Regions from separate parts of the Psychrobacter alimentarius genome, predicted to be linked through region 2. Evidence: riboswitches for the same ligand, from Rfam matches in the RefSeq annotation. Region 2 holds a riboswitch; the other holds the start of a gene.

Region 1 (16,892 bases), 570 kb from region 2:
TAGCGAAGACTATGCCGACCCCAATGCGGATATTTGGAAATATTCAGAAGCGGCCAGCCCACTACCGAAACCCAAAGATTATGACGGGCCTAATGGCTATTTTGAATACCTTCAAACGGTCAAGAAAAAAGGCGAGCATGGGAATGCCTTTAACTATCAAACCATTAACAGCGATACGCTGGGTTGGATCATTGCGCGTACCACTGGCAAAGCGGTCAATAACCTACTCTCTGAGCGCATCTGGCAAAAAATCGGCGCTGAACAGAGTGCCTATATGACGGTTGATGCCAAAGGTACGCCATTTGCAGGCGGTGGTATCAGTGCAGGCTTGCATGATATGGCACGCATTGGTAGCCTCATGCTGAATAAAGGCGAGATTAACGGTGAGCGTCTGTTTCCAGCAGCTGTAGTAGAGCATATCGAAGCTGGCGGCGACAAGGCTGCTTTTGCCAAGGCAAATTATAAACAACTCAAAAATGGCAGCTATAAAAGTATGTGGTGGTCATACGACAATCCTACACCTGTCTATTCGGCTCGCGGTGTCCATGGTCAAAGGATTTATATTGATCCAGCGGCTGACATGGTCATCGTCCGTTTTGCCTCGCATCCTGATGCCAGTAATAGCAAAAATGACCCGACTACCATTCCTGCTTTTAAAGCAGTCGCTAATTACTTAATAAAGAAGTAACAACTTAGAAGTAAACATCATAAAAAGTGAGTACCATAAAAAACCGCCGCTTTCATCATACATCGAAAGCGGCGGTTTTCTTATATAGGTCATTTACTTTATAGGAGCACAGTACTATTAGCTTTTAATTTTACACACATTAAAGCCCAATGCTTTTACCTGACTTTCTTTGTCATAAGGCGCTAGAACCGCACGTACATGCTCTTGTCCTTGCAAGTATTGTTTGGCAACACGCTGCAAATCAGCAACGGTCACGGACAAGATGGCCGCACGCATTTTGCGCTGCCAGTCTGCACCGCGACGATGCAAGTCAGCAAAACAGGCTTTGATTGCCTCCCCTGCAGGAGAGCCAGGTTTATCCATACCAGAGATAATACCAAGGATGGCCTCTTCTAACTGCTCATCCGTTTGCGGCTCGTTTAACAACCATTCGATACTGGCATCAAAATGGGCAAAGGTCTCAGCACACTGAGGATCACGATAACTGAAGAACTTAAAGGCACAGGCATTGGCATCATAGCCAGCACCGCCGCCATAAGCCCCGCCGCGCTCACGAATGGCACTGTGCAAATAGCCGTTTCGTAAGTAAGGCGCTAGTACCATCAACGCAGCAGTATCAGGATGATCGGCCGCAGGTACCGTATAAGCGCTGGCATTATGATAAACGTTGGTCGGAACCAACCATGCCAAATCTTCAACCGCTACTGATTCACCTTCAACATCATTTAGATGTAAGTCTGCAAACTCGCTTGGGACATTGTCATTAATACCGCGATCAGAGTTGGTTAATTTTTCTGCAAGCGCTGGTGCTTGGATGTCTTTCCAACTGTCGACAATTAAGTTACTCAACCGCTCAGTTTGCTCGGCTTCACAAATGATCACCGCATGTTTAGGTAAGCTAATCAAACGCTGATGCAAGTCCATCAAGCTGGTCGCAAGCTTATCCCATTGCGCATCGTCAGTACTCGCATGCGTTAAGAAATCTTTCAGTGCATTCAAGGCGGGAAGACCGCTGCGCACATACTCTAGCTGCGCTTGACGACTCATACCGCGACTGGCTATCTGCATGGCATACGAATGTCCGGAACCAGCAAGGTTTGATTGCCAGCTCGCTTGACGCTGCTGCAAAATCTCTTTGATACGGTCATGCTCACTAAAGACACTATGTTCCATGACTTCTTTGAGCAGATCAATCGCTTCAGGTTTACGATTCAGCGCACGCGTCGCGACCACAAAATAGCTGCTGATAGACTGGCTATCGGCAATGCCGGTACGTTGACTGATACGGGCAGTGACTCCTGAAGAATGCGCCGCTTGCTTGGCTTGCATGTCATGAGCACTGATCGAGTCGGTGCCAAGCTCTGACAATAAACTTAGATAAATAGGCAGCAATGGATGATTAATCACCTCATCTACTGGCAACTGGTCACTATTGACGCCACCAATGGCATCGGTCAATGGCACAATGACTTGATAATAGTAGATACCATTGGTACCTGCTTCATATTCAAATAAAGTGCTGTCTTGTCCACTCAAACGTACCGTTTTTTGCGTGCCTTGCTTAAAGCTGATGTCCGTTGGGACATCTTCTAGACCCACTTTTGGCAATAAGCTCAAATCATCCGGCGCTGCTTGGCGCGCAGCCAAATCGAGCGCTTGCTTATGCAAAATGTCTTTATCATCAGCCGTCAAATCCATCGCGATAGTGTCTAAACGGGTCTGCTCTGCAGCAGCCAGACGAGCCGTTTTTTCACTGTCTGGCGTCAAGGTGACACGCACACGGTGATTGTTGTCGAGCAAATGGGTTTTGATTAAATTGGGCAACCACGCTTTATCTTTCACCTGCTCACGTAACCATTGTAGATGCTCATCCACTTCCCAAACATCGATAGGGTTGCCATCGTGGATAGCGGTACTAAAGCCTTCTAGCATTAGGTTTAGACCATAAGGAACGCTATCACCACCGATATGACGTTGATCAATCTCTATCTGATGCAAAATGGTTTCGATGGTTTCATCATCGACTGGTTCGCTTGCAACTTTGGTCAGCAAATCTATGATGCCCTGCTCGACCGCTTCGGCATGCTCAGGGTTTGAGCCACGTAGACCGGTATAAAAGACCATTTCGTAATGACTGTCATCGAGTCCCAGTAATGGACTAGGTGCTTTGCCTAGAGGATGGCTGTCCAAATACGCACGCAGCGGTGAGCCTGAATGTTCAACCAACACCCCTTCTAATAAACGGAGCGCCAGACGCTGCTTTGGATCGGTAATAGACGGTAGCAGCCAAGCAACGACATGATGCGTTTGGTCTGGGCCTGCCTCATCAGCGGTATAAGTATCGGTGGCGCTAATTGGCGCAGACAAGCGCTGCTCTGGACGTGAGACATGCTTTTTGCCAGCTTCAAACTGAATCAACGCATCTTCATGAATCTTGGTCTGTGTCTCAGCCACTGGAATATTACCAAAGCTCATGATCACGCTGTTCGATGGATGATAATGGCTTTGATGAAACGCCACCAACTCAGGATGTGTCAAATCAGGAATATCAGCAGGATCACCGCCTGAATTGTAATGATACGTCGTCGTTGGGAATAAGTGATGAGCGACAGCATGATAAAGCTGATCAATCTCACCACTCATCGCCCCTTTCATCTCATTAAATACAATACCCTTAAAATGCGGTTTGTCCTCGCTATCCAACTCAACACGAATGCCTTCTTGAGCAAAATCAAGCGGATGAATATTGGGAAAAAATGACGCGTCAAGATAGACCGCAAGCAAATTGAAATAGTCGTTTTTGTTTTGCGTGGCATACGGATATGCCGTCCAATCAGCGGCAGTCATCGCATTCATAAAAGTATTGAGCGAGCGCTTAATCATCGAAAAGAACGGATCACGGACTGGGAATTTTTCAGAACCACATAAGGCGACATGCTCTAGGATGTGCGCCTCACCTTTTGAGTCCATGGGCTGGGTACGAAAGCCCACCAAAAAAGCGTTTTCATCACTTGGGTGTGCCAAATGATAATGCATTGCACCTGTTTTGACATGTTGACTGATCAACACATCCATCGAAAGCGCCTCAATATGGCGATGCTCAATCAGCTCAAACGCTGGATGCAGGGTCAGGTCAGCAGTGAATAGCGTGTCAGTCATAGTGTTCCTTATAGAGTGTTTTTACCTGAGTAAGTATCAGCGTGAGGTTCGAGTAAAAATTATGCATCTCTTACTTTACTTGAGTAAAAACCAATAATGAATAAAAATTACGAGTACAAGATAATGGCTACAAGATAAATCGTTTTATCTGTCATTGATATCAATCAGTACAAAAATTTTGGGTAATATTCGTATGTCATAGCGGTATATGTAATGGCACTGTTGCATCCATTAATAGGAATTTGCCTAACGGTATTAGATGGGGCTAAGCATTTAATAAGTCAAGGTACGCTCTAAAAGATAGGCCAGAAAGCCATAGGAAAGGTAGCTAGACCTTAAAATCTAAATATGTTTAGTGAATGTTCCTGATTTAATGATGTTACTTAACAGCGGGCATTAGTAGTGTTATAGTGAAAACCATCTGTCACAAGGAGCTGCTCATGAGTTACCAACATGTTTTATTGGTCACTGACTTAATGTCCGATGCTGATTTGGTTGCGCAAAAGGCCAAACGTATCCTCGCTGGCGCTCCCAATGCCAAATTGTCTGTGCTGCATATCGTTGAAGATGACATGGTGCGCTTCGGTTATGAGCTTGTCCCTTCGTCCAGCCTCACAGGCGACGTCGATGGCGAAAAGTGGCAAGAAGCACGTGCTAAGCTTGCGCGCTTTCTTGAGCGCAATGAGCTAGAAGCCGTTAACTCTGAGGTAACCGCTGCCATCTCTAACAGTAAGGGTATTGTTAATTACTGTCATAAAAAAGACGTTGATTTACTTATTATTGGACGTCATGAGCGCCATGGTATCGCCGCTTGGTTAGTGACTGCCACGGCAGATAGTATATTGCCAAATGTCCCTTGTGATAGCTTAGTGGTCAAGCTTAATAAGCCTGTAGAAAAATAATTGGTACTGCTCACTATGTAATTGAGTCTGTCATTTATAGATGCTGTCGCTTTGACATACTAAAGACAGTCAAGCTTTACTTCACAGCGCCTTGCCGTAGTGCTATAGTTATAATCATCTGTCACAAGGAGAAGCACATGAGTTACGAACATATATTATTGGTCACTGACTTGCTCTCTGATGCCGATATAGTCGCCCAAAAAGCCAAACGCATCGTGGAGAATCGTCCTAATGCCAAGTTATCGGTATTGCATATTGTGAAAGACACCATGGTTGGCTTCGGCTATGAACTGGTGCCAGCCTCAAGCTTATACGATCAGATTGATGATGAACGTTGCCAAGAAGCGCGTGCCAAGCTGGCACAGTTTTTGGATCGCAATGAGCTACACGACGTCAATTCTGAGGTGACCACGGCCATCTCTAACAGTGAAGGTATCGTCAATTATTGCCACAAACATGAAGTTGATCTATTGGTCATCGGTCGTCACAATCGACATGGCATTGCCGCATGGCTCAGCGGCGCTACCGCAGACAACATCCTGCCAAATGTGCCTTGCGATAGCTTGGTCGTAAGATTGGACAAACCAGTCAACGAATAACGTAAATCAGATAGGTTATTTTATAAAACGTCCCATAGCACATTTGCTTATGGGACGTTTTTTATTGCGGTTTCTTTGATATTGATGCCTCTGTCAAAATATCAATGAAGGTCTGCCAAATGGGACTTTGATGGCGGGCTTTGTGCCAGACCAGCCACCATGTCCGCGACAAATCAATGCCCGCCACTTTTACCTGTACCAACTTTCCTGAGGCCAGCTCGCTCTCAATCACATGCTGAGACAAACAGCCAAGACCGATATCTGCCATCACCATGTGCTTGATCGCTTCTGATTGTTGAATCGCCATGACAATCTCAGCATTGGGTAAATGCTTCAATAACTGCTCATCGATAATTTGCCGAGTGCCTGACCCTGCCTCACGTACCAATAACGGCAGCTGTGCCAATTGCTCCAGACTCAGCTCATAACACCCATTATCATCATTATATGACGCTAGCTCTATCAACCATTGACTATTACGCTTGGCAAAAACCTTTAAGGTATCCGTGCGCCAAGCACGTTGCTCAATGGTTTTCATGTCTGTCGGACGCGGTACGCCCTCCACTAGCGCAATATCAATATTTAACTGTTCAATCTCGCTGACTACTTCTTGGGTATTGGCAATATACATGTCCACATTGGCATCTGGTAGCGTCTCATAGAGCGTAGCAAGCAGCGACGGCAACACATAATTCCCAATCGTGGTACTTGTACCAATACGAATCTGGCCTGCTTGGTGCTTGTGATAATGCTCTAGCGTCAATGCTTGACCTAAGATTGCTTGCGCCTGTACATAAATGGGATGGGCATTAGGATGATGATTGAGCCTGCGACCAACACGCTCAAACAATGGCATTTGTAGCCTCGACTCCAATTCACTCAGAGCGCTACTGACCGCCGACTGTGATAAGTGTAACTCCTCACTAGCACGGCTGGTACTGCCCGTCTGATAAATACTGACAAAGACAGACAGCTGTTTGAGCGTGATTTTTGGTAATGTCTGAAGCGGTTTCTTCATTATTTCAATACTATATTAGTGGATGATACTCAGGAGCGGTGCATTATTTATTCTTCAGACGTGTAAGCAGATGGAGTCATTTCATTTTTTGAGCTGAATCAACTATAGCAAAATTAACACCATGACTGTATACGTTAACCTAAAAAACCGATAGTTTCTATCTTATTAATCTGTTTTTATTATAGATTGTCCTGTTTTATACTGACCAATCATAAGCTTATGCTTATTTTGATTATAGATGATAGGACAGTCAGTCATGCACGCTTTAGCACAAACCGTTGACCATTATTGCCCAACCAACCGCCATTTGGCAGGACTGGTGGTGGTATTGGTTGGCAGTTTGTTTTGTTTATGGCTCAATACCAGTCTCGATACTTGGACAGCAGGACGTGTGGTTGGACTGTCGTCTTTAACCTTGGCTATTTTGCTTGGTATGGTATTGGGCAATACCGTTTACCCTAGTGTATCTGATCGCTTGAGTGTGGGTGTGGCCTTCGCCAAAGGTCAGATACTGCGCCTTGCCATTATGTTTTATGGTTTTAAGCTGACTCTGACGCAAGTCTCAGGGGTGGGTATGCCTGCCATCATGATCGATGCTCTTGTATTGACATCCACCTTTCTACTCACGTATTGGCTCGGTACAAGATGGCTAAAGGTAGATAGACAGACCACATTACTGATTGGCTCGGGGGCAAGTATTTGCGGCGCAGCAGCAGTCATTGCCGCAGAACCCGTCATCAAAGCCGAAGCACATAAAGTCACTATCGCCGTGGCTACCGTCGTGGTCTTTGGTACGGTCGCTATGCTCCTCTACCCACTCTTGCATCACATAGGCTGGCTGCAACCTTGGCTCAGTACTGAGCAATACGGGATCTATACGGGCTCAACCATTCATGAAGTGGCACAAGTGGTGGTAGCAGGTAATGCTATCAGTACTGAGGTTGGCGATACGGCGGTCGTCACCAAGATGATACGGGTGATGATGCTAGCGCCTTTCTTGCTTATTTTGTCTTTTGCTTTAACCAAAAGTAAGAACGATGATACTGACCGTAATGAACGACTTTCTATCGTAAAACGCCTAAAAGAAGTTCAAGTCCCTTGGTTTGCGTTTATCTTTATCGCCATTGTCTTATTACATACATGGGTGCCAATGAGTACAGGTTTTGAGCGTAGTATGGTCATACTCGATGATGTGTTGCTCACGATGGCGATGTTTGCCCTTGGTCTGACCACCCATTTAAGCGCTATCAAGCAAGCTGGCATCAAGCCTCTTATTTTGGGTGCGACTATGTTTGTTTGGCTCATTATTGGTGGTGGGTTGATCAATGTTGCGGTCAGCTTAATGTATAGTCGATTCTAAATAAAATAGATTAACGCTGAATTGGAATAAATTTTTCTTGCTTACTGTGCCTTCGCAGACAGAGGCTGCGAAAAATTTATTCCAGCACGCTGTTTCATTTTGATATTGAACTTACTACATTAAATCACTGCGTCTGATCTATTTATCATTATCCAACATTTAAAATGCCTACGACCATCGCTATGGTTGTAGGCATTTTTGGTTCTGTGCGCTGTTAACGCTAAAGTGCAGACGAAAAAAAACGAACCCAAAGGTTCGTTTTTTAAACATCTATTTATCTACCTGTCTATAAAAGACAAATTAGATAGCAACGATGTTATGTGCTTGTGGGCCTTTTTGGCCTTGAGTTACAGTGAACTCAACTTCTTGGCCTTCAGCCAAAGTTTTGAAACCTGAACCAGTGATTTCGCTGTAATGAGCAAAAACGTCTGCGCCAGTTTCTGGAGCGATAAAACCAAAGCCTTTAGCTTCGTTGAACCACTTAACTGTACCTTTTTGAGTATCTGACATATTGATAATCCTACTTTTAAATTTATTAATGGTCTAGTGACCGATAACGCTTGCAAATAGCTACTGAACGATAAATATTAAAACGAAGGATTATAACTAATACTACGAGGTAATGATTTGGTGCAGAACTGCTCTTAAGCTTGGACGTATTATAAGGGGAACATTCTTGCATCGCAAGCCTTATCTCATATTTCGTGTAACTGACGCCCATTTATCACCGTTTTTACCTCTAATTGCAGCAATTTTAAGCGTTTGGCAAACGAAATAAATAGACTGCTACTCCACTACAAACGGCGGCTACCAGCCATGCGACCCATAGCATATCGGCAGGTAGACGATAAAACAACATACTCGTTGAGATGGTCATCATGATCGTTGCCAGCCATTTGGCATATAAAGGTACGGCATGATTGTTTTCCCAATCACGGACAAACTTACCAAAATACTTGTGATTGATGAGCCAAAAGTGAAAGCGCCTAGAGCTACGCGCCCAGCAGCCTGCTGCCAGCAATATAAAAGGAGCGGTCGGCATCACAGGTAATAGCGCACCAACAATCCCCAATACAAAAAATACCCAGCCCAATATTACAAATGTCCAACGCACCGCTGGACTTTTGGATTGATTGGTTTTTGGACGGTAGTAAAAAGCTTTTTTGTTAGCACTCATAATATTGGTGTCATTTGGCAATATACATAGTAGAAATTAAGTGGCTTTAAATTTTTAATAAAGAAGCGACCTATATAGGTCAATCAGCATGCAATATCGCTGAAAATGGTACAAGGTTATTTTTGCTTTTTTGTGTTTGTTATTTATCAATCGGATATTTTTTATTTGGCAAAAAAATATTGAGAGTTTCAGTAAAATTTTAGTAGAAGAATCATAAAAACTGGTGCATAATCGCCTTTCTAACGAACTATTGTTCTAGTCAATAGTTAATATGTTAAAGGTTGTGTTATTAGGTAACTTTCTATTTTTGTATAAGGTTAGATTCGTCAATCTTGGCATTTCATTGCTACTCCCTGTTTTTGTTTATCCTCCGTTTTCTTCTACTTTGTATCGTTACAAGGACATATATGGCCACATTGTTTAACCTATCATCCCTCAAAATGCTCACGCTACCTTTAGCAATCGCTGCTGTCACTATATTTAGTGGTTGTGCGACAACTGCTAGTCCAGAAGCACGCTTAACATATGACAAAACGCAGCAAAATCTAAAGTCTCAATCCGTTAGTGTCATCAGCGATGGTTGTCTAATTAGAGTAGAAATGGGTAAAAATGATGTCTTGTATGAACAATCCAACCTTACCTCACTTGCCATGATGGCAACTGTAGAAGAAGCGTTGAGTGAAAGATCTTTGAAAGTGTCTCGCACTACAGCACCGTTTGTGTGTGGTGCGCTCTCCAAAGAAGCGTTAGCAAAGATGGATATATTAGCTAATGCCAATGCAAAAGACGAACTCAATACGGCTTATCCATTACTGAGCTCTACGAACAACCTCAGTCAGGCAACCAATCAAAAATATCTGACATTGCTAGAAGCTTTTGCCCAAGATAAAAGAAAAGAAATCGATAAAGCAAAAGGCAATAGCGTCAATTTGGGTTTGGATAAAACCACATTAGAGACGCTCAAAGAAATCGAAGGCACCGATAAAGTGTTCGTATCCATGGTTACGGGCAGCAAACCATCATTTGGCTACTCTATGGCAATGGGTGTTACTACAGCAGTCGCGACTGGCGGCACTGGCTTTGCAACACCGCAGCAAGGGCAGTTTCATCACCTTTACTTGGTCGATCTGACGACCAATACCGTTGACTGGGCTAAATCGACTGCTTTTAATGGTCAAGTGTTCAAAATGCCTGTAAACGAGCGGTTGGCTTATAAAGGTATGCTTACCCCTTTATATGCTGAATAATTATTTTCAATTGACTGACTCTTTTTAAGATAAAAACCGTTCATAGTCTTGGCTATGAACAGTTTTTATTTATTGCTAACCTGTCAATGCTCTCATTTTTTATCAATGCTAGCTCGCATTCTTATTTTAATCATTTATTGTCAACTCACTGACTTACTCAAAGTCTTGCATTACCTCTCTTAAGTCATCTATGATGATAAAGCACTAATCCATCTTGTCGGGGTGCAATGATTTGACGCTGTAAACACAGCCGACGTCATCGCTGAGATAGACCCGTGAACCTGAAGCAGTTAGCACTGACGTAGGAAACAAGCGTGACACGTTTTAATAAATCTCCAAATGATGCGGTTATGTGATTATGCATCTGATTTTGAGATTTTACCTTTCTTGTTTTACCTAAACAGTATCAGTCTGATTGTTTCCCACCTAAAAAGGAAACAACGATGCAGCCAACCACCTCCCTTACCCTGACCCTCGAATGGTTCTTAAACCCTGATCACTTGCCCTTTATCGCTGGTGTGACCACGGGCGCGTACGAGCAAGCAGGGCTTGATATAAACATTATCGAACCAAATGACCATTATGATGGCTTTGCTGAATTGCAGAATCAAACAATCGATTTGCACGTCAATGAGCCTATCCATCTGTTTGAACATTACGCGCCTAATCTTCGTGCGCTGGGCTGCTTCTTTGAGACTGATGGCGGTATATTGATGCAGCAGTCCAGCATGGATAAGCTAAAAAACAATCAGCCGATTCGCATTTGTACCCCTGCTGCTGAGGAAAAAACCAATCGTATTGGCTTTGAGATATTAGCCCGCTATGCCAAGAAAAACGGCTTTAGCATCAGCCGTGATAATGTCACCTTTGTGCAAAAAGACTTTTATCATATAAAGAATTTACAACAAGACCCAAGCCTTGATGGTGCATGGTTGTGCTTTTATAACTTTGAAGGTGTTGAAGCGACTTCTGAGAGTATGGATTTTACATTTATCGATCAGCACCTCTCACCCTATCCTAACTTTTCAGCGTTAGAAATCCTCACAACTACTGAGATTTATAGCGCGAAAAAAGACGCGATAGACACCTTTATCCAAGTGACCAACCAGATGACTGAGCTGTGTAAAAACGATCCAGATGCTGCTCACCGTATTTATTATGACTACAGTAAAACCGAGGCCGATGCCTTGATGGATGCCATTATCGATAATACGCTGGGCAGATTGATCACGCCCATCAATCCCGATGCAGCTAAGTGGCAAGAACTTCGCGAGATGCTGGCAGAGATTGATATTGTGACCTTGACCGATGAGCAGTATCAGTCGCTGTGGGCGTTGTAGACATTTTATAAGTTAAGATATTTTGAACCATAAAAAACCGCCATAGTGTTTGCTGTGGCGGTTTTTTATGGTTAATAGAATGACAAGGTTATTACTGCACGATCCCAAGCTGCTTAGCTTCTTTTAGCCAGCTTGGGAACTCTTCTAGCATGTTTTCATACAAGGCTTCTTCGCTAATGTCATTTAAATCGTCGAGTTCAAAAAAGTCGCAATTATCAATTACGCGCCCTGTCATGTCGTCTAGTTTTTTCAGGATGCCATAACCGCGACCACCCAGTCCGACAAACTGCCAAAACATTGGCAGGTTTGCCGCTTCCGTCATGACTCTGGTGATGCCCCGATTGTCACTCACCCCGCCATCACTGATAAATAAAATATAAACGGGCACATCTAGGCCGTCCTTTTGATAAAACTCAGTCACGGCTTTCATGACTTCTGCTTCATTGTTGATGCGCGGGCCAAGTGCCCATTTACGCCAGCCACCATGAGCGTTGTCAATAAACCCTTCGTAGTTGCTCAACCCAATCTCACCCAAATATTGTGGGTCACGGGCAAACGCCCAGCAGTCTAGCGCTTGATCATCATCAAAGCTGACAGCCAATGGCAACAAGCGGTTGACTACCTCTTGTACACGACCTTGTTTATATTGTCTGTTCATTGAACCTGAGGCATCGAGCACAAGCGCCACTTTTGCGGTTAATTGCTGCAACTGGCGTTTTTCAAGCGAGATGGTGGCTTTTTTGGCAAGGTTAACCAGCTTGGGCGCTTTCTCTAGCATCACCTTTTCTAAAGGAACTTTTGAGGTATTAATTTTGGCTGGGGCAATGGTTTGTGCAGGCACAGTATCACTGTGATCTTCCGCTACATCACCGCCAAAGTGCTGCACGATTGCAGCAAGTCCACCATTAAACCCTTGCGCGACATTCGCTAAGCGCCAAACACCGCCCTTACGATAAATCTGCATCAGCATACTGGCTTGCTGCTGAGCAAAGTCGGCTACTTGATATTCTGCCTGCGCTTTTTGCGATTGCTGCCAAATACCAATATCTAGCGATTGAATTTGGTTGAGCGGAGTATCGGCTGATAATACAAAAAACAAGCTGTCTATATTCGCACCCAGTTTGGATAAATTAACTTCAAACTCGGCTTGAATGCCTTTATTCGCCGTTGGCTGCGACTCGTAATGGGTGAGCTTGATTTGCCCACAAGGTGAGGTTGGTTGATTATAAAACACCATGTAATCATCGTTGATCAGTTTGCCCGCTGCGTCTAAGGCAAAGCAGCTGATGTCCATCTCTATCGGACTTTGGCGCGTAAACTTGAGCGTGATGGGTGCGGTATCGTCAATAGCAAGGTTGTTTAAAGGTGTGCGTTGTCCGACGGTGAGATGGTTCATAGTATTCCTTACTCTAGAGTATTATTCTTTTAATAATAATATAGCGTAGTTGTAGACATAAAAATACCGCCATAGTACTTGCAGTGGTGGTTTCTTATTTTATTAATGATTAGAAATATTAATCCCAATCATGACTCGAAATACTGACGGATCTTAGTAATCCAATCAGGTATTTCATAACTATCATCTATAATATCTATATACCTTTTTGAAAACTCATACTTCACTCCTTCTTGTTTGAAGAAGTTGAGTAGTTTATCAGTCTCGCTAGTTTTAAGGTCTAACGCGGACCGTGAACATACTTCTTTCACATCTTCCATACTATGACTATCTAAAAATCCTAAATGTTCTGGATAATCATCTCTAAAAGTTACTAGTGTTTCAACAAACGCCTTTCCATTTAATACATCTTCTATAGTTGTTGATGGCGAAACATGACTAGAATTAATATTAACTAAATCGGTGATATAGTTACTCCCGCTAACTATCCTATTACATAAGAGATTACTCTCATTCGTAACTTCGTACTGGACTAGCTGACTGTCAGTATCAGATAATAGATATATTTTTCCTACCATTTCTCTCTTAAAGTCGTCATATGAAGCAAATAGATACTTATAAAGCCTTTTAATCTCACCTGCACCACCCACTGGTACGATACGTAGCTTATTATTAACAACTAAATCTTTAAAATACTCAGATAAATATATCTTCTCCGAACTGCCCTCACATATCAGCCAATTATATGGTTCCTCTGATGTTGTACTAGAAATTACTGACTGCACAAAGTCATTTAAACTTTTGAGTCTTACATCAAATGGCATAACTTTTCTAGAACCTTTGCTAATATGCTTAACTTGTTCTCGATAGTTTGCCAAATTAACTTGATCGAACTGGTGCGTCTCCGCACTTCTATTTATGAAAGTTGCACTACCACTTTCGACTGTAGGCAAAAAACCATACCAATGTGTTGAAAAAATCACCTGCATACACTCTCTGCTCATTTCATATAGTGTACTAAACTGATCGTAGCACGCAGATATGTGTAATGAAGACTCTGGCTCATCAATACCTATAATTAAGTTATCTCCACTAGCTCTATGGTTTATCAATAGCTTATAGGCTATATTAATTATAGCTTTTTGCTTTTCTCCTGAGCTTAAAGAATTAATATCTAACCAGTTAACACCTTTTTCTTTGTGTAGCTTTCTTATGCTGAAGAATGCTTGAATAATTAAATTATTCACATCTGATCTTCTTAGGTTTTGCTGTCTATCAGTAATTGTTCGATAGGAATAACCATCTAACTCTTGTGATATCTCATCCAAAAAGTCATTTAGGCTTTTATTAATATCTGTTATCTGCTTTTTAGTAACTCTTTGAGATAATATCTTTTCTAATGACTCTCCCATTAAAACTTGGACTTCCGTCGTCTCAAGTCTTGTAAATGACTCTGGATCAATTTCACGTGGAATGTAAATGTAATCAAACTTATCCTTAATAAAGCTCCATAATTTCATAAAAGTTTCTAACTCTTCATCAAGCTTATTCTTAGATGGTATATGAGGAGGAAGCACAATATCGGCTTTATGAAGTTTCTCATTATAGAAATCTTCAACTAACTTCCTATTATTGAAGAAACTTAAACTTACGCCACCTTTGTAATCAAGTCCGATAGGTAGAAAATAACAGTCGTTCAAATTATTATTAGTATTTTTAACTATAGATTGTAAATGATTATAAAAGTCTATTTGAGGTTGTGAAGTTAGATTATCAGTTGATATATTACGGACAGTATTATCAAGCGACCTAGCTACTTCCTGATACTCATCAGGTATATCAGTTTTCTTTAGAAGGAATATGGGTACGATTTCTGGATTAGTCGAGTTTAATCCACTCTTTTTAGTTGCTGTATTGAAGTTCCAGGACTTATCGTTAAAACAGGCATCGAGTGCTTCAAGTATAGAGCTTTTACCAATACCGTTATTACCTACCAAACCGCAGAACTGATCACTGTCAGTTAATGGTATATAGTTTCTCCCTTGGTAAGTTTTATAATATCTTAAAACTATGCCAATAATCATAAACTGTCCTTATACATAGATTTGTAAAACCAATACAGCTCTCTAATAACCTTGCCTCTGTGATATCAAAAATAAATATAGTATCACAAAATTTTTTAGATAATAGCACACAAATATTCAGTTGTATGATGAAACCGAATATTAGCTAGAGAACTAACCAGTAGACAATAAAAAACGCCATCACAATTGTGACAGCGCTATTTATTACTACAACCATTACTATGCCAATTACAACGCTTTCAACTGCTCCATCTGCGCCGTCATCGCGGTCAACTGCCCTTCTAACTCAACTAATAAACTCACCCCAACAACCACACCACCGCCACCCACGTAAACAGCAACATCCCAATATTGGCGTGAAAAAACGTTGGAATCACACTGTCTTTAATATGGTCATGCTGTCCATCAGCATTTAGACCAGCAGTAGCGCCAAGCGTGATCGTAGACGCTGGCGAACCCGCATCGCCTAACGCCGCCGCTGCACCAAGCATGGCAAGAGCCGCGAGTGGAGAGAACCCAAGCGCAAACGCAAGTGGGATATAAATAGGCGCTAAGATGGGGACAGACGCAAACGAATCGCCAAACCCAATAGTAATAAACAAGCCAACGACCAGCATCACCGCTGCACCAAACAGTTTATTGTCACCAAAGAATTGCGTCGCTGATGCCACGAGTGGGTCGATGTCGCCAGTGGCGGTCAGCAGTGCGCCAAAGCTCGATGCAATGGTAATGATGACGGCGATTTCTGCCATTAAGCGCACGCCTTGCGTAAACACATCGTCTTGCGCTTGCCAGCGATAAATACCTGAAAACCCAAGAATCATAAAACCGATCATCGCGCCAATAAACAGCGAATCAAAATAAATTTGGAACAATAACACCGTGACCACTGCCAGCGCTGTAAATAGCAGCGGCTGTAAACCAATCTCGATTTTTTCGTCAGTAGCGATCATATCAGTATTTTCTGTTTCTGCTTTCGTCACTTTTATATAATCACGCGGTTTACGATACGTGATGAATACCGCAAACAGCATACCAGCGAGTAGCCCCATTACTGGGAAGAACATCGCTTTGGGCGCCATGCTGGCAGTCGCTGCATACCCAGACGCTGCGCCAACGCTATTAAAATTCTCTAATAAGATTTCATTCAGATAAATTGCGCCAAACCCAAACGGCAGCAGCAGATAAGACGCGCTAATACCACAAGCCAGAATACAAGCAACGGCACGGCGATCGAGTCGTAAGCGGTTCATGAGACCAAGCAGCGGCGGTATCAGCACAGGGATAAAGGCAATGTGTACGGGTATTAAGTTTTGTGAGAGCAATGAGGCCACAATAAATAGGGCAAACAGCATCCATTTGACCTGCTGTCGTACATGAGCACCTTCACGATTAAGACTACTCGCCATCTTTTGTGCGACCCAATCCAGGATGCCACTTCTCGCCAGCGCCACGGCAAACGCGCCAACCATGATGTATGTCATCCCGACTTGTGCGCCGCTCAGCAAGTTATCATTTAACACCTGTAAGATGTCTGGCATTGTCATTCTTGCATGCAAACCGCCAAGCAAAGCCGCCGATACTAAGGAGACGGCCACAGGGATTTTGATCAGACAAAACACCACCATCAACGTAATAGCCAGCACCACAGCATTGACTGGAATCGCAAACAGCCACAACGCGCCATAGATAGCAGCCAAGCCGATTAGGACAGGCAATGCGCGGTTAAGAAAAAAAGTATCCTGACGATAAGCAGATAACATGACATTCCTTAAAATGTTATTTCAAATAGAGGGGCTTAATTTAGCGAGCTTAAAAATTTAAGAAGTTATGAGCGATAGATATATTGCCATACAGACAATAAAAAACGCCATCACAATTGTGACAGCGCTTTTTATTACTACAGATATTTACGTTTTATT
Region 2 (16,892 bases):
AATCATCCGTATGCCAATTGATACCCAAGAGCGCGTGGTTATCTCCAATCGCTTTGCCACTCGTGACTTGGTACGCGATATGGCAAGTGCGGTTCATTATTATACGGTCGTACTAACGCGTGACCATGCACGTCTGATCGAAGCGTCTAATGATCGCGTCGTTAAAGAATTCGATAAAGATGATAATGCGCAAAACAATATGGAAAACATCCCGTTCCCTGTTGAAAATAATGGCCTATATACTACAGGCGATGCTGGTTCGGATCGCTCAGCAAACAATGAAAGCAGTTATTTAAAAGAGTTCTTTAACCAAGTGGATAAAAGTGTACAAGAGCTGTGGGGCGAGCATAAGATGCCATTGGTCGTTGTTGGTGATGCAAAAAATATTGCTTACTATAAAGAGGTCTGTGATCGTCCGGACAATATTATCGCCACAGTCTCGAACGCGACTCACCTAGATGACGGTAGTGCTCAGCATATTGTCGATAGTGTACAAGAAGCGGTAGAAGAATATCGTGCTTCGCTGCATCAAGCGGCCTTAGGTGAAATTGATAAAGCACGTGGCGCCAATATGCTGCAAACAGACTTGCAAGAAGTGTATCGCAGTGCTTTCCAAGGCGCAGGCGAGACCCTTTATGTGCGTCGTGGTTATATACAATCAGCTAAAATTGACGAGAAAGCACAGACGTTGAGTGTGACAAATGATCCTGCTGCTGAAGGCGTCACCGATGATGCCATTGGTGAAGTGATTGAGCATGTGATTCATAATGGTGGTAAAGCCGTGTTTATGCCACAAGATATCATGGGCGAAGATCAACCGATTGCTTTAGTGACCCGTTACTAGTTTGGCAAAACTGATTTTATAAAACTGTCGATTGATGTTACTGGCAAATGCATAAGTCAGTAATACAACTTTGCTATCTTTCAAAAGCATTGGCTTATATTAAGCCAATGCTTTTTTTATGGACGGTCTCATATCTGTTCTATCCCAAAAGCGGCGTCATTTATTATATGTGTCAGCAGCACTGATGCTTACAATGTCAGTGCTTTTTTGTGGTTAATGCTTATTTTGCCACATATATTTGGGTTTTATGCGTTGACGAGGTGGTGCAGAATATGGCGCTATTTATCACTGTGGTGCACGATATACTACGATAGTGCGCTCGGCAATTTCATTAGTATTGCCCTAAAAAATTATCTGTACTGTGGTCAAATGGCATGACGATAGGAGTTTTTGGCTGGCATAGGGATTGCACCATTGTTATAAATCACACAAGGCAACGGTTGTGTATCGCCGCGATGGTTTATAAAAAGTGAGTCATAATAAATATGCGTTATAGGTCAGGCTCGCTTAGCAATACTACAACGCGTTATCTCTGATTAACTACTGTTGATGAATCAGACTGCTGTTATACTCAATAGCGTATTCATCTGCTTATCGACCTTTTATGACGACTGAATTTATGACTACTCCCTCTTTTGTTTTGACCAGCTACAATATTCACAAAGGCATGTCACCGCTAAATCGCCAAGTAAAATTACAAGGCATTGCCAAAGCGCTTGAGATCATCGGCTCTGACGTGCTGTGCCTACAAGAAGTGCAAGGCCAAAACCTAAAGCGTAATATGCAATATAACGAATACCCCGACCAATCGCAGCACGAATGGTTTGGTGAGTATTTGCAGCTGCAAAATAGTTATGGTAAAAATTCTGAATATGACAATGGTCATCATGGTAACGCGGTGCTTAGCCGCTTCCCTTTAGACCCAAAACACAACGTCAATATCACGGTCAACAAGCTTGAACAACGCGGTGTACTTCATTGCGAAGTACAACCAGTTGGGTGGGAGACGCCTGTAGTGGTACTGTGTGCTCATTTAAATCTGCTTGAGCGTGATCGTATCAAACAGTATCAGGCAATTAGCGATTATGTGCGCAATGAGATCGCTCATGACCAACCGCTGATCTTGGCAGGCGACTTCAATGACTGGAAAAAAATGTCTTGTGATAAGCTTGCTACCAGCTTAGGAATGACTGAGGCTTTTAAGCATTGCCATGGCAAACTGTCAGCGACCTTCCCAGCCAAACTGCCCGTGCTCAGCTTGGATCGAATCTACACCCGTAATCTGGGCGTCAAAGATGCGTGGGTACATACTGGCAAACCGTGGTCGACATTGTCAGACCATCTGCCAATCAGTGCAGAGCTGGTATTATTGTGATAGGGTGCTAAAGCAGGCAAAACTGAGATGTAGTGCAAAAATAAAATAATAGCAACTTATAAGGATATAAAACGATGTCTAACAATCAATTACCAACCACCCAACACGCCGTACTCATACGTGAATTTGGCGAACCAGAAGTCATGAAATATCAGGACAGCGTTGCCATTCCTGAGCTACAAGACAATCAAGTACTGGTCAAAATTGCTTATGCTGGTATCAATCCAGTTGATTACAAAACCCGTCAAGGAAAAGGCTGGGGCGCCGATAATATTCGTAAAGAAAAATTTGATAATGATCAGCCCGCTATTTTAGGCTTTGACATGGCAGGGGAAGTGGTCAAAAGCAATAGCGATCAGTTTAGTGAAGGTGAGCAAGTCGCTGCACTGTCATTCAATGGCGGATGTTATGCTGAGTATGTGGCCATCGATGCCAAGCTGTTGGCCAAAGTACCAACCTCTGTCACGCTAGAGCAAGCAGGCGCGTTGCCTTGTATCGGGCAAACGGCACTACAATTTGTAGAGTTTGCCGATATAAAAGCAGGCGAGCATGTGGTCATTAATGCACCCGCAGGCGGCGTTGGTCACTTGTTGATTCAACTATTAGCAGAAAAAATTACCAAAGAGAATATCAAAGTCACTGTCATTTGCTCACCAGAAAAATATGCCAAACTTGAGCAATTAATAGATACCAGCAAGCTGACAGGCTGGATCGATTATACCAAGGATGAAGAGCTTCCTGATCTACAAGCCGATATGCTATTGGACTTGGTTGGCGGTGAAGCAGGGGTTCGCGCACTGAGTGTGCTCAGATCTGGCGCACGAGTGAACGTATTACCCACCATTTGGGTTGATAAGCTCAAAGAAGCGGGTCAGCAGAAAAACTTAGATGTGGCGGGTTATAAAGCACAGCGTAGTGGAGAAGACATGGCGCGCGTTTTACAGCTGGTCGCGGATGACAAGTTGACCTTAATCATTCAGCAAGTGTATCCATTGTCAGAAGTCGTTACGGCCCATCATGCGCTTCAAAAAGGTGATGCATTTGGTAAAATAGTTTTAAAAGTTGATTAGACATTATGCATTCGTCGAAACGTTAAACTAATACGCCCCGTTGCGACGGTTTTCGTTTTAGTAATGGTGTGCTTCCAAAATGTTTGGGTATCACCATGCATGACGATGAGCTGACCGGACTCAAGACCAAGCGTTACTTTGTCTTGAGTTTTTTTATGCTTAAAGACAAATTTGCGCGTGGCTCCTAACGACAGTGAGGCAATGATTGGCTGATCACCCAATTCTTTTTCGTCGTCAGCATGATAGCCCATACCGTCAGTACCTGACGGATAATAATTGAGTAGGCATGAGTTAAAATCTGCCGTAATTCCTATGTTACTTAATAGTTGTTCAATACGTTGTTTCACGTGGAACACTGAATCTGACCATGGAATGGCTTGTCGTTCGTGTCCTGAATAATGATACATCACATCTTCTGCACCCATCCAAACAATCTGACGAGTCGTCACATGGGTTTTGCCAAACAGCGTCACGATATCAGACTGCCAAGGCAGCCCTGCTAATAAGGTGTCATACAGCGTACGAGAATCGTCAATGACAATACCCAAGTCATTGACTTGGCCGTCATAGGGCAATAGATTGTCTGTGGGCGCTGGCGCGAAGAGGTCGGTCATGGTTATGCCTATTCATCGTAGGGATAATGATTAATGAGAAATTGAGAAGCTGGAAAGTAATGACAGGCAGTAAGAGGTGCTTGGTTTTTAAATAAATGCTACGTTTTTGAGCAATGACTAAACTAAGTGACTACTAAGTTGAGTGCATATTAAATAGCGAGTCTAAAATAAGAGTCGACACGTCCTTGTGTCAGATTTTTAGTGACAGTTTTTAAATTATAGCGATTAGCTGTCTTCGCCTAAGAAACCGCCGCTTTGACGATGCCACAAGCGCGCATACACACCTTGCAACGCCAATAGCTCATCGTGACTACCTTGCTCGATAATCTGACCTTTGTCCATCACCACCAGTCGATCTAGTGCTGCAATGGTTGAGAGACGATGCGCGATCGCAATCACTGTCTTGCCAGTCATGATGTCGTTTAGACTCTCAGTAATGGCAAACTCAATCTCAGAATCAAGCGCACTTGTCGCCTCATCCAACAATAAAATGGGCGCATTTTTGAGCATGACCCGTGAGATAGCGATACGCTGACGCTGACCGCCAGAGAGTTTGACACCGCGCTCGCCCACTTGCGTATTCAGCCCCGTGTTGCCTTTATCGTCATATAAGTCTTTGATAAAGTCCCATGCTTGCGCTTGCTTGGCAGCTGTTATGATCTCTTCGTCAGTTGCATCAGGACGACCATAAGCGATGTTTTCACGCACCGTACGATGGAGTAGTGAAGTGTCTTGAGTGACCATGCCGATCTGTTGACGCAATGACTCTTGAGTGACGTCATCGATAGCCTGTCCATCGATTAAGATTTTGCCTTTATCAACATCAAAGAAGCGCAGTAACAGATTAACCAACGTAGATTTACCTGCGCCTGAACGTCCAACTAAGCCAATCTTTTCGCCCGGTTTGATATCTAGATAAAAGTTATCAAGAAGTTTGGTCGTCTTGGTCGCGGAGGCATTGACTTCGTCTATATGCTCACCTTCTATATCACTGTTATCATCATGCTCATAACTGAAATCAACATGATCGAATACGATACGGCCCTCGGTGACTTTGACCGTCGGTGCATTTGGTTTATCGACGATGGTTTGTGGCGCAGATAATGTGCGCATGCCATCTTGTACCGTACCGATGCTCTCAAATAGGCTGGCAGTTTGCCACATAATCCAGCGTGTCAAACCGTTTAGGCGTAGTGCCATTGCTGTCGCGGCTGCGATAGCACCCACACCGACGGCACCTTGTTGCCATAAATAAATACCAATACCTGCAGTGCCACTGACCAAAATCACACTAATCATATGGGTTGATACTTCTAAATAGCTGACCCAGCGCATTTGTGCGTGTACAGTACCCAAAAACTGACCCATGGCGTTTTTGGCATAGCTCAACTCACGGCGCGAATGACTAAACAGCTTAACCGTCATGATATTGGCATAAGCATCCGTGATACGCCCAGTCATCAGCGCACGGGCATCGGCTTGTACGATGGCAGTGAGCTTTAACTTAGGAATAAAATACCAGATGCACAAAGCGACCAAGACAAACCAGACGATAAAAGGAATCAGCAGTAGGCTGTCTAGATTAAAGAGAATAACACCTGAGGTGATAAAGTAGACGGCAACATACATGAACATGTCGGTGACCGTCATAACGGTATCACGTACAGCCAAAGCCGTTTGCATCACCTTGGCTGACACGCGTCCTGAAAATTCATCTTGATAAAACTGCATCGATTGCCCGAGCATGCGTTGATGAAAGCGCCAGCGCATCTGCATGGGAAACACCCCTTGCAAGGTCTGGAAGTGCACCAATGATGACAAGGTAATCCAGATGGGGCTCACTATCATGACGGCAAGCATCAAGAGTAGCATATCGCCTTTTTCTGCCCATAGGTTTTGCGGGGTATAGACACCCAGCCAATCAACGATGTTACCAATCCAAGCAAACAGCATGGCCTCATAGATACCGATTCCTGCTGACAAGACCATAAATAGCAAAAGCCAGCCGCGTAGACCATTGGTACACGCCCACAAAAATTTAAGCATGCCGTCACGAGGTGAGGGCAGTGGCATAGGCGTTTCAGGAAAGGCAGGTAGGCGGTTTTCAAAAAATCGAAATAGAGCATTCATAGGCAGTCATAAAGCATCAATAGCAGTACGCCAAAATCAACGATATCACTCGTTATTTTGAATCGTTACTGTTGTTATTAGGGATATGGGCTATTTTAACAAATTTCATAATTAGACCTGCAGGCGAATTGTAATTTGCACCCTTTATACTGTCTTTACCATTCATCAATTCATGTATAAATGCATTGCTGTAATAGAAATACTTTGTTACCTTCCATAGGTTTAAAACACCTGAGAATCTTTATTCTAGGCTCATAAAATTTATACCAGCAGCATATGGCTGTCGATGTATCGATCTCATTTCTAAATCACGATATAAATGACTCAATATATAAATAGTCATCATACGAAAATGGCGGCTTTAAAAGGTAGAAGTAAATGATGTATTTAACGATGGCGGTACTCTGTAGTGTCGCTGTGTCAGTGTTGCTAAAAATATTACGGCAAAAACAGATAGACATTCGTCAAACCATTGTTGCTGGTTATCCAGTGGCCTTTTTGTTGACTTGGTTTTTATTAAAACCAGACCTTGGCGCAATCAATACACTTGGCAATGCATGGGGCGTCATTATTGCACTTGGTATCATACTGCCGACTGTGTTCATCTTACTTGGACGTGCCATTGAAGCCGTCGGCATGGTGGCAACCGATGCCGCGCAGCGTTTATCTTTGATCATTCCGATTGTGGCCGCTTTTTTATTATTTGGTGAAGTATTGACGGGTACACGTGTTTTCGGATTGGCCTTGGGGTTCTTAGCACTCGGCGCTTTGGTATATCGCCCACAGTCTGGCAGCATCAATAAAGTAGCCAAAAATACGCCACTCTGGCTGTTGGGCGTATGGCTCGGCTATGGGATCGTCGATATTTTATTCAAGCAAGTTGCCAAGCATGGAACGGCTTTTCCACTCACGCTGTTTGTCAGTTTTGGTTTGGCAGGACTGCTATTGTTTATTTATCTACTGTTCACTCGCGTACGCTGGCAAGGGGAAGCGCTTGCAGCGGGGCTACTCTTAGGAGCGCTTAACATGGGAAATATTTATGCCTATGTTCGCGCCCATCAAGTATTGTCCGAGTCACCAAGTATCGTCTTTACGGGTATGAACGTTGGCGTCATTGCGGTCGCTACCCTGATCGGTGTTGGTGTATTTAATGAAACGCTTAATCGCGTTAACATCGTCGGTCTATTGCTTGCGGTTTGTTGTGTGGGTGTTTTGTTTTTGGCCTAAAAACAGAATCCAGTTTTATAAAAGCGTTAACGTATCGTATATAGGCAGGCAGAGTGTCCTATGCTAAGGTTAGCTAAAAATAGTGAGGCTTATAGCACTAATAATAAGCCAATCATTTGTGACCTTTGACTTCAATAGATAAAAATAGGATGCACTCTCAATGGAATACGAAAAACAATTACAACGTATCAAAAACGGTTCAGGTTTTATTGCAGCACTCGATCAAAGTGGCGGCAGCACCCCAAAGGCACTAGAAAACTATGGTGTCAATGGCGATGCTTATGACAGTGACGAAGCGATGTTTGATTTGGTGCATGAGATGCGCGCGCGTATCATAACCTGTGATGCTTTTGACAATGAGCGTGTGCTTGGTGCGATTTTATTTGAAGATACGATGGAGCGTGAGGTCAATGGCAAATCGACTGCCAACTATCTTTGGGAAGACAAAAATATCGTCCCATTTCTGAAAGTAGATAAAGGTTTGGCTGAGCAAATGAATGGGGTGCAAGTCATGCGTCCTATGCCAGAGTTAGACCAATTGTTGGACAAGGCCAAAAATTATCCAGTATTTGGCACCAAAATGCGTTCTGTTATTTATGAGCCAAGCGTTGATGGTATCGAGCTGGTCGTACAGCAACAATTCGATGTAGCAAAGCAAATTATCTCAAAAGGCTTGATGCCGATTGTTGAGCCAGAAGTGGACATCAACAGTGACAAAAAACATGAGAGTGAGCTGATACTTAAAACCAGTATTTTGCATAATCTAGAGCGTTTGAATGACGATCATCAAGTGATGCTCAAACTGACGCTGCCTGAAGAAGCAGGATTTTATCAAGAGTTGATTGATCATCCCAAAGTACTCAAAGTGGTCGCATTATCTGGTGGTTATAGTCGTAGCGAGGCGTGCGCCAAGCTCAAGCAAAACCCCGGTATGATTGCCAGCTTCTCACGTGCTTTCACTGAAGGATTGAGCAAACAGCAAAGCGATGAAGCCTTTGCTAATACGATTGATACTTCAATCCAAGAGATTTATGAGGCATCGAAGGTTTAGGTAAGTAGTAATCTCATTTCTTCAAGCTAATTTGTGAAAAAGCCCGAACCTAGTAATTAGGTTCGGGCTTTTTTATGCTAAAAATATATTAAGCTTTAAAAGGTGGTTTGAAGCGCGATACTAGCACCTTGGTCATCATAATTCTCGCGCCACTCACTGCGATAGCCGGCAGATAAGGTGGTTTTAAGCGTAGGCATGTAGCTGATGCCAATACCTACGATACCAATCTCACGTCCAACTTCTTGTCCAATCGTTGTAAAACTATCATTTGGCATACCAACGAAGTTCGCAGTGATGTCTGAGTGCTGATCACCATTTTCGATAGCGGCTGCTAACTGTCCTGTAATAGCAAACTGCGGCGTAAGATACTGTGACATTTTTAGACCTGCCGTCCAGCGCATGGACTCATATCTGTTTTCATCAACGTTTAAGTTATAAACGCCAGCGCCTGTTTCACGATAGCTATCGCTCTTCGCTTGCGCATAATTTACTTTTGCAAATGGTGTTACATGACGCTGTTCACTACCAATGCGATGATCGACACCCAATCCCGCTCGTAAGGTATCGACATCGTAGTCAGAACGAGCAACAGCATTAGTCAGGATGGACAAATGACGCTCGCCTTTAACTGAGCTTCTACCAGCGCCAATATGGAAATTCACATCTGTGGCATCACTCGCTCCATAATTACCGTAGCCTAAGACCTGCCAATTTTTGGCAATCAGTTTATGATCCAGACGGCTACCATCAGTATCGGCATCAGTGTCAATATAAGACACTGCTAAGCCTAAATTAAGGTCGCTATTTATTGGTGTATCTAAACCAACAATAGCGCCATAGCTATCTGCTTCATAGCCTGTCACTCCGTTTTCGGCGTCATGACTGCCTGTATTACCGATCAGTTTCGCCCAAACATTTCGCTCGGTTGTAGTAGCGCGATGCTCAGTAACAGCCTCACTTGCCGCATAATTAGTATCTGTAATGATATGATTGGCTGCACCCATGAATAATGGTTGCAGTTGGTTGGCAGCGACTGCCAACTGATTTTGATTAAAATTGGTGGTTGAACTAATAAGTGCTTTAGCCAGATCATTATCGCCATTTACAATTTGATCTTGAATGGCTCGGTCTAGCGCGTAAGCAATACCGACATCATTACGTTGTGATTGAGTATTGACTGACTCTACAAAGGTAGTATCAGTAACTGGCGGCTCAGGCGTAACTACTGGCGGCTCAGGTGTGACTACTGGCGGTTCAGGCGTGACTACTGGTGGTTCAGGTGTGACTACTGGTGGTTCAGGTGTGACTACTGGCGGCTCAGGTGTGACTACTGGCGGTTCAGGTGTGACTACTGGTGGTTCAGGTGTGACTACTGGTGGTTCAGGTGTGACTACTGGCGGCTCAGGCGTGACTACTGGCGGTTCAGGCGTGACTACTGGCGGTTCAGGCGTGACTACTGGTGGAGTAGGTGCTCCCATTTTTAGATGAACGGCATTAGGATCACTATAGTCTGCATAGAAGTTTACTAATGGGCTATTATCGCTTACTTGTGTAAACTCACCTACGCGAGTCGTGGCTTTTACAATATCCTTCCATTCATTATTGCCGGACAAGTTAGCAACTGCTTCTGAGGCATTGACTTCTAACTGACCTTGACTGATATTGGCTCTTCCTTGAACAATCAACTGACCGTAATCATCAAGCGTGTTTAATCCAATTCCCAAGATTTCGCCATCTCTCATGGTATAGTTGCCATCAAGACGTAGTGTTCCCTGATTGATATTAGTAGCGCCTGTCCATTGTTTGGCAGTTGTCGCCATAGCTAGTAAGCCAGTGCCTTCTTTGGCAAAGTCACCTGCACCAGTGATAACAGCACTATTAACTACCTTCGTATTAAAGCCTTGCGTGTCTATATTAGCACCGCCTGCTTTGACGTTAATGCTACTTTCACCAAAACCGCCAAAGCCATTAAATAGAGCATCTTGATCGGCTGTCAAGCGCAAAGTACCACCATCAAAATTAACTACGGAATTTGAAGTGGCACTAGTAGCGCGCACGAGTGACTCAGTTGACAATACACCCTTACTATTTAGATTGACAGTGGCTGAGCCATTATTACCGACTACTAAATCTTTGGTAGCAAAGGTACTATTACTGCTGATATCCAATGACCCTGCTGCACTAATATCTTCACCTAAATGAGTAGATTCAGCAACTTCCACTCTACCATTATTGTCAAGAGTTAAAGTACCGCTACCACTGCCACCTATTGAAAGGTTATCGGTAGTTAGCGCTGAGTCAGCATCAGTGATATTGACAATACCTCGACCCATACCTTGTAGGCCAATGACTGTTAAGTCAGCAGTTACCTTGCCACCTTTGGCAATATCTAACTGTCCGTTATTATTAAAGCCAACTTGTAGTTCTTTACTATCCATGGTAGAGCCCGCATCACTGATACTGACGCGATTTTTGTTGTTGCCTATACCTTGACCTAAACGCACAATATCATTAGCCGACGCTTTGGCACCTTGAGCGACGCTAAGACTGCCTTGACCATTATTACCTATGATGATATTTTCGCTAATAAGTGTACTGTTATTGCCCGTTACTTCAATCAAGCCTTCACCTGAGAACTCATCTCCTATGATACTTGAATTATCTATAGTTACCTTGGCACCATCTTGAATTTTTAAAGTACCGTTACCGCTTTGAGCGATAGTAATCTCTGGTGCTATTAATACAGAGTCTGTACCTTTGACGTCGATAGTCCCATCACTGTCTCGGACAAGGCCTGTACCTGCAGCTATTGTACTAGTTACTTTGGCACCATTACTGATGATCAACAAACCTGTCCCTCTACCGCCAGAAACAATTCGCGCTGCTGTAGCCGTAGTGCCGCTGCCATCGACAGTAGCAGTACCGTTACTACCAACGCCAATACCAACACCAATATCACTAGTGGCTGTTAGTTTGGCCGAGTCGTTGACCACTAAAGTGCCTTCGCCTGTATCACCGACTATAATTCTATCAGTGCTTAAGCTGGAACCTGCACCTGTGATAGTAATCTGACCTTTAGAGTCGCTAGCGATGCCAGCACCTACCTCAGACTGAAACTTGCCAGCTGCGCCATTTTTTATTGTCAGAGTACCTTCGCCCTTATCGCCTACTAAGATGGACTTACCGTTGAATACGGTATTTTTATCCGTCAAAGTCATATTAGCGACGCTACCTACTTCTAATCCCAAAACGGTTAAATCATTTATCGTAATATTAGCACCGTTTTGTGCGGTCAGCTCAGCCTGACCCTCTTCAGAGATAGTAAGGAATTCGGCGTTCAGTGAGCTACCAGCGCCGTCAATGGTAACGACACTAACGCTATCAGGTCTTACTGCCAGACTAATGAGATCATTTGAGACCACGCTACCAGCAGTATTGATATTTAGAGCAGCGGCGTCTGCAAACCCAAATACCATCTCACTACCAGTGACTTTAGAGCCATTGCTGACTGTTACGACTTCATCCACAGCAAAACTACTCGGCAAAGCTGTTGTTGCGCCATCATCATAAGTCACATCAGCCAGTGCTGAGCCAGAAGCGCAAAGCATCGCTACCGCCAATGGAGTTAATAAAAGCTTGCTCGCTACTTGAGACTTACCAGAAGACTTACCACGAGATTTGGCAAGTTCAGACACGCATTGATAAACACCTAGAGAATGATTAAAAACAACACGATAGACATGATTCATAAATGGACCTTATTAGTAGATGATGAGGACATAACAATTGCTTGTAAAGTTACCCGTATCTTACTCCAAGTAATGGTTTTGTCTATCTATTTTTACACAAATGTTTATATGTTAGATTCCATATATAAGATAAATATTGCATTACTCATTAAAAAAGCTCGAACCTAACAACTAGGTTCGAGCTTTTTTAATATTTTTATACTAGCGTCTGTTAAACCTCTTTATATAGCTGACGTCCTTCCTTATTGTATTTTGCTGTCATCTCCGCCATACCTTGGCGGACTTCCTCAACGCTGGCTTCGCCAACTTGCCCAACAAGTTCCGTATCTACTTCTTTAATCAGATGATCGGCATCGGTCAAATCTCCTGATTGCGGCGTGACTTTTTCGTTAGCTACTTTTTTGTCAGTGGCCTTTGTATTCAATCCTGCTGCATACTCACGCACATTTTGTGTGATTTTCATCGAACAAAATTTCGGTCCACACATTGAGCAAAAGTGCGCAGATTTATGAGCGTCTTTTGGCAAGGTTTCATCGTGGAACTCTCGCGCCGTATCTGGATCGAGTGCGAGGTTGAACTGATCGTCCCAGCGGAACTCGAAGCGGGCTTTTGACAAGGCGTTGTCACGCGCTTGCGCACCCGGATGGCCTTTGGCAAGGTCAGCGGCATGGGCAGCAATCTTATACGTGATGATGCCGTCTTTGACGTCCTTTTTATTGGGCAAACCCAAGTGCTCTTTTGGCGTGACATAACAAAGCATCGCTGTGCCAAACCAGCCAATCATCGCCGCCCCAATCGCGCTGGTGATATGATCATAACCGGGAGCAATATCAGTCGTCAAAGGTCCTAAGGTGTAAAAAGGCGCGTCCGCACACAGCTCAAGCTGTAAGTCCATATTTTCTTTGATACGGTTCATCGCTACGTGCCCAGGCCCTTCGATCATCACTTGTACGTCATGCTTCCATGCGACTTTGGTCAATTCACCAAGGGTACGTAGCTCGCCGAACTGTGCCTCATCGTTGGCATCTTGCAAGCAGCCAGGGCGCAAACCATCGCCCAAACTAAACGCCACATCATACTGTTTCATAATCTCGCAAATGTCTTCAAAATGCGTGTATAAAAAGCTCTCTTTATGATGAGCCAAGCACCACTGTGCCATGATAGAACCGCCACGTGACACAATACCCGTCAAGCGCTTGGCGGTCAGTGGAACGTAGCGAAGTAGGACGCCCGCGTGAATGGTGAAGTAATCCACCCCTTGCTCAGCTTGTTCGATCAAGGTGTCTCGAAAAATCTCCCACGTCAAATCTTCTGCCACCCCATCGACTTTCTCTAACGCTTGATAGATTGGTACCGTACCGATGGGTACAGGCGAGTTACGAATCAGCCATTCGCGCGTTTCATGAATATGATTGCCCGTTGATAAATCCATGATGGTATCTGCGCCCCAACGCGTCGCCCATGTCATCTTTGATACTTCTTCGTCGATTGAGGAACCAAGCGCTGAGTTGCCAATATTGGCATTGATTTTTACCAAAAAATTGCGCCCGATAATCATCGGCTCGGACTCAGGGTGATTGATGTTATTTGGGATAATAGCGCGACCAGCGGCCACTTCACTGCGCACGAATTCAGGTGTGATGATTTTGGGTGTATTGGCCCCAAAATTTTCCCCATCATGTTGGCGTGTATCCGTCAGCTCATGTTGCTTCTGCGTTTCGCGAATGGCGATGTATTCCATCTCAGGGGTGATGACGCCGCGGCGCGCGTAATACATTTGCGTGACATTGCCTGACAAGCCGTTGCCTGTTTTGGCACGGCGCGGCTTATCAATATGAGCAAATCTTAAGTTGGCGGTACTAATATCACGTGCGCGCGCTTGTCCGTATGAGCTGGATAAACTGCTGAGCTGTTCGGTATCGCCGCGCTCTGCAATCCAGTGTTCGCGCAGTTTTGGCAAGCCACGGGTGAGGTCAATATCGACATTGGGGTCGGTATAAACGCCGGAGGTGTCATAGACATAAAATGGTGGGTTTTTTTCCCAATTCGCCTCATCCGTGCCTTGAATAGGGGTTGGATCAAGAGAAATTTCGCGCATCGGTACTTGAATATCAGGACGCGAGCCTTCGATATAGACTTTACGAGAGGCGGGGAGAATGCGATGAAGGTCACGGGCGTCTTCTTCAAAACGCGCATCACTTGCCGTGCGGTGAGCAGGGGTTTTTAGCGCCTCAGATTTTTTATCGGATTTACTGCTGGTCTCATCTATAGTTGTCGGCTTAACAAGCGCGTCACTATTTGGAGTATGGACTTGAGGGTTTTGAGTGTTTGTCGTTGTCTGAATATTTGAAGGTTTCATGTGCTGTCCTAGCGTGTTGGTTTTTGAATAAAATCAACACCGCCAGTAGCTGCGGGGTAAAGCCATGTGATACGAACAAATACAATCAAAAAGCAAACGTGCGCCCGAAATGAGACGTAGTGAGTCACTAAAAGTTTGATGGACACAAATTATTAGCACCATACATCGGCAAAAAACCGCTGTTAAACATTGGCAATAATAAAAAGGCATTTCTGCGCGCCCTTTGTACATATAGAACATAGGCTTAAGACTTCCCTGCGTCGGTACTAACCGCATCAGGTTCGGCGGGTGATCTCTCAGCGAATGTATAAAGGCAATTGTTTTAGTAAAGCAAGTTTAATAAAACAGGCCAATATGACACCGCACCCCGAGTCTGTCAGTGTTGTAAATCAACTTCATACTAGCAAAATTCTGTTCTAACGGCTAATGGTATTTGGAGAAAACCTTGGGCTCGAGAAACGATTGCCTTATGTACTGAGCTTATAAAGGCAGGTAGAAGGGAACAATGCGCTGTTATGGGCGAAACTAAAAGATTAAAGTCATTGTCATTAAACTGTCATAAAAACTTGTCACTATAGCTCGCATGTCACAAACAATGTTTTTTTGTATCGTTGTCAAACTTTAGGAGTCTTACATGCGTTATTCGTTATTAGCAGTGGCCGTCAGCTGTACCTTAGTACTTACGGCGTGTAACAAATCGACCGATACGACAGAGCCGGCTGCTGATACTAGCAGTAGCGCTGCCGCAACGACTGAAACAACTGGCAATGCAACCACCAGCACAGCATCTGCTGCTACTTCAGGGTTCAAGTCTGCTGAAAACATTGCCATGAACATCACTGGCGCAGGTGCTTCTTTCCCGCAGCCTATCTATGCCAAATGGTCTGCTGACTACAATGCTGATACTGGTGGTCAGGTCAACTACCAATCAATCGGTTCTTCTGGTGGTATCAAACAAATTCAGTCAAAAACAGTCGATTTTGGTGCCTCTGATGCGCCGATGACGCCTGAAGAGCTTGAAGAATCTGGTCTTATCCAGTTCCCAACCGTTATTGGCGGCGTTGTACCAATTGTCAATATCGATGGTGTTGAGCCAGGCGCGCTAAAATTGGATGGTCAGACATTGGCTGATATTTATCTAGGCAAAATCAGTAAATGGAATGACCCAGCTATTGTAGCCATGAACCCAGATTTGACCCTACCTGATGCAGCCATTACTACTGTTTTCCGTTCAGACGGGTCAGGTACGACTTTTAACTTCACAGATTATCTCGCCAAAGTGTCACCGGATTGGAACAATACCGTTGGTGTTGATAAAACGGTTAAATGGCCAACCTCTGCGACAGGTGCTGGTGGTAAAGGTAACGAAGGCGTTTCAAGCTACGTTAATCGTATGAAAAACTCTATCGGCTACGTTGAGTATGCTTACGCTAAGCAAAACAACATGTCACATACGGCTCTTAAAAATGCCGCCGGTAACTTTGTACAGCCTTCTGCAGAGACTTTTGCAGCGGCAGGTGACATCGATTGGTCAAAACAAGAAGGCTTTTATAAAGTCATCACCAACTCTGAGACTGCTCAAGCATGGCCAATCGCTGCTGCGACATTCATCTTGGTACACAAGCAACCAGAGAATCCTCAGCAAGTGGCTGGTGTGTTGAACTTCTTTGATTGGGCATATACCCAAGGCGATGATGATGCCATGGCGTTAGATTACGTTCCTTTCTCTGATACTGCCGTCGCATTATTCAAAGAAAAATGGAATGAGGTGAAAGGTAGTGATGGACAGCCTGTTTATAAGCCTGCTCAGTAATTGACCTACTTTAGAGACTGTTTCATACATCTCTAAACGCCCTCTCAAACCACTATTCTCCGGTAGCGGTTTGAGAGGTTTTATCACAGTGAATTTAAGGACGATGCTGGTGGGTTGTCTCTATAGATAGTTCATCCTACTTTTTAAGTTTACTGTCATAAAACCTGCGTAACCTTTCTAACATTTTGACTTGATCCTATACAACGCTGAGACACTTATGAATGACTTAAGGTCCCAATTGGCCAAACAAAAACGTTACGATACGCTGTTTGTCAATGCAACCAAGGCTTTTGCCATACTGGTACTCCTCTCTTTAGGCGGTATTTTAGTCTCCTTAATTATTGGAGCATGGCCCAGCATTCAAGCGTTTGGACTTGGTTTTTATACCAGCAATAACTGGGATACGGTTGCCAATGAATACGGTGCATTGGCGCCTATTTACGGCACGTTGGTGACGTCATTTGTGGCGATTATGATTGCTGTACCAGTCAGCTTTGGTATCGCTATCTTTTTGACTGAGATGTGCCCGAAGTTCTTAAAAAAGCCTTTGGGTATCGCGATTGAGCTTTTAGCCGGTATTCCTTCTATCATTTATGGTATGTGGGGATTATTCGTGTTTGCACCATTTTTTGGCGACCACATTCAGCCATGGTTTATCGA

The links. A riboswitch is a leader RNA that binds a small molecule or an ion and turns the genes downstream of it on or off. The one in region 2 is predicted to bind thiamine pyrophosphate.
Region 1: linked by a shared signal. The riboswitch ahead of A3K91_RS11930 (ABC transporter substrate-binding protein) and the one ahead of thiC (phosphomethylpyrimidine synthase ThiC) in region 2 are both predicted to bind thiamine pyrophosphate.

Annotation. Positions count from the first base shown of each region.
Region 1 covers NZ_CP014945.1:2,871,913-2,888,804, forward strand. Annotated here, with positions in the region: gene A3K91_RS11885 (serine hydrolase domain-containing protein) at 1-688, shown strand, start outside; gene A3K91_RS11890 (insulinase family protein) at 806-3,847, opposite strand; gene A3K91_RS11895 (universal stress protein) at 4,288-4,749, shown strand; gene A3K91_RS11900 (universal stress protein) at 4,887-5,348, shown strand; gene A3K91_RS11905 (LysR substrate-binding domain-containing protein) at 5,410-6,366, opposite strand; gene A3K91_RS11910 (YeiH family protein) at 6,623-7,726, shown strand; gene A3K91_RS11915 (cold-shock protein) at 8,027-8,236, opposite strand; gene A3K91_RS11920 (YbaN family protein) at 8,481-8,903, opposite strand; gene A3K91_RS11925 (hypothetical protein) at 9,311-10,150, shown strand; TPP riboswitch at 10,359-10,475, shown strand; gene A3K91_RS11930 (ABC transporter substrate-binding protein) at 10,594-11,490, shown strand; gene A3K91_RS11935 (VWA domain-containing protein) at 11,582-12,886, opposite strand; gene A3K91_RS11940 (AAA family ATPase) at 13,015-14,970, opposite strand; gene A3K91_RS11945 (Na+/H+ antiporter NhaC family protein) at 15,270-16,733, opposite strand; gene A3K91_RS11950 (valine--tRNA ligase) at 16,892-16,892, opposite strand, start outside.
Region 2 covers NZ_CP014945.1:110,781-127,672, forward strand. Annotated here, with positions in the region: gene A3K91_RS00485 (AOC03_06830 family ribosome hibernation factor) at 1-844, shown strand, start outside; gene A3K91_RS00490 (endonuclease/exonuclease/phosphatase family protein) at 1,464-2,219, shown strand; gene A3K91_RS00495 (NADP-dependent oxidoreductase) at 2,294-3,289, shown strand; gene A3K91_RS00500 (alpha-ketoglutarate-dependent dioxygenase AlkB family protein) at 3,286-3,903, opposite strand; gene A3K91_RS00505 (ABC transporter ATP-binding protein) at 4,129-6,033, opposite strand; gene A3K91_RS00510 (DMT family transporter) at 6,412-7,260, shown strand; gene A3K91_RS00515 (fructose bisphosphate aldolase) at 7,421-8,311, shown strand; gene A3K91_RS00520 (autotransporter domain-containing protein) at 8,407-12,060, opposite strand; gene thiC (phosphomethylpyrimidine synthase ThiC) at 12,272-14,419, opposite strand; TPP riboswitch at 14,655-14,799, opposite strand; gene pstS (phosphate ABC transporter substrate-binding protein PstS) at 15,054-16,232, shown strand; gene pstC (phosphate ABC transporter permease subunit PstC) at 16,450-16,892, shown strand, end outside.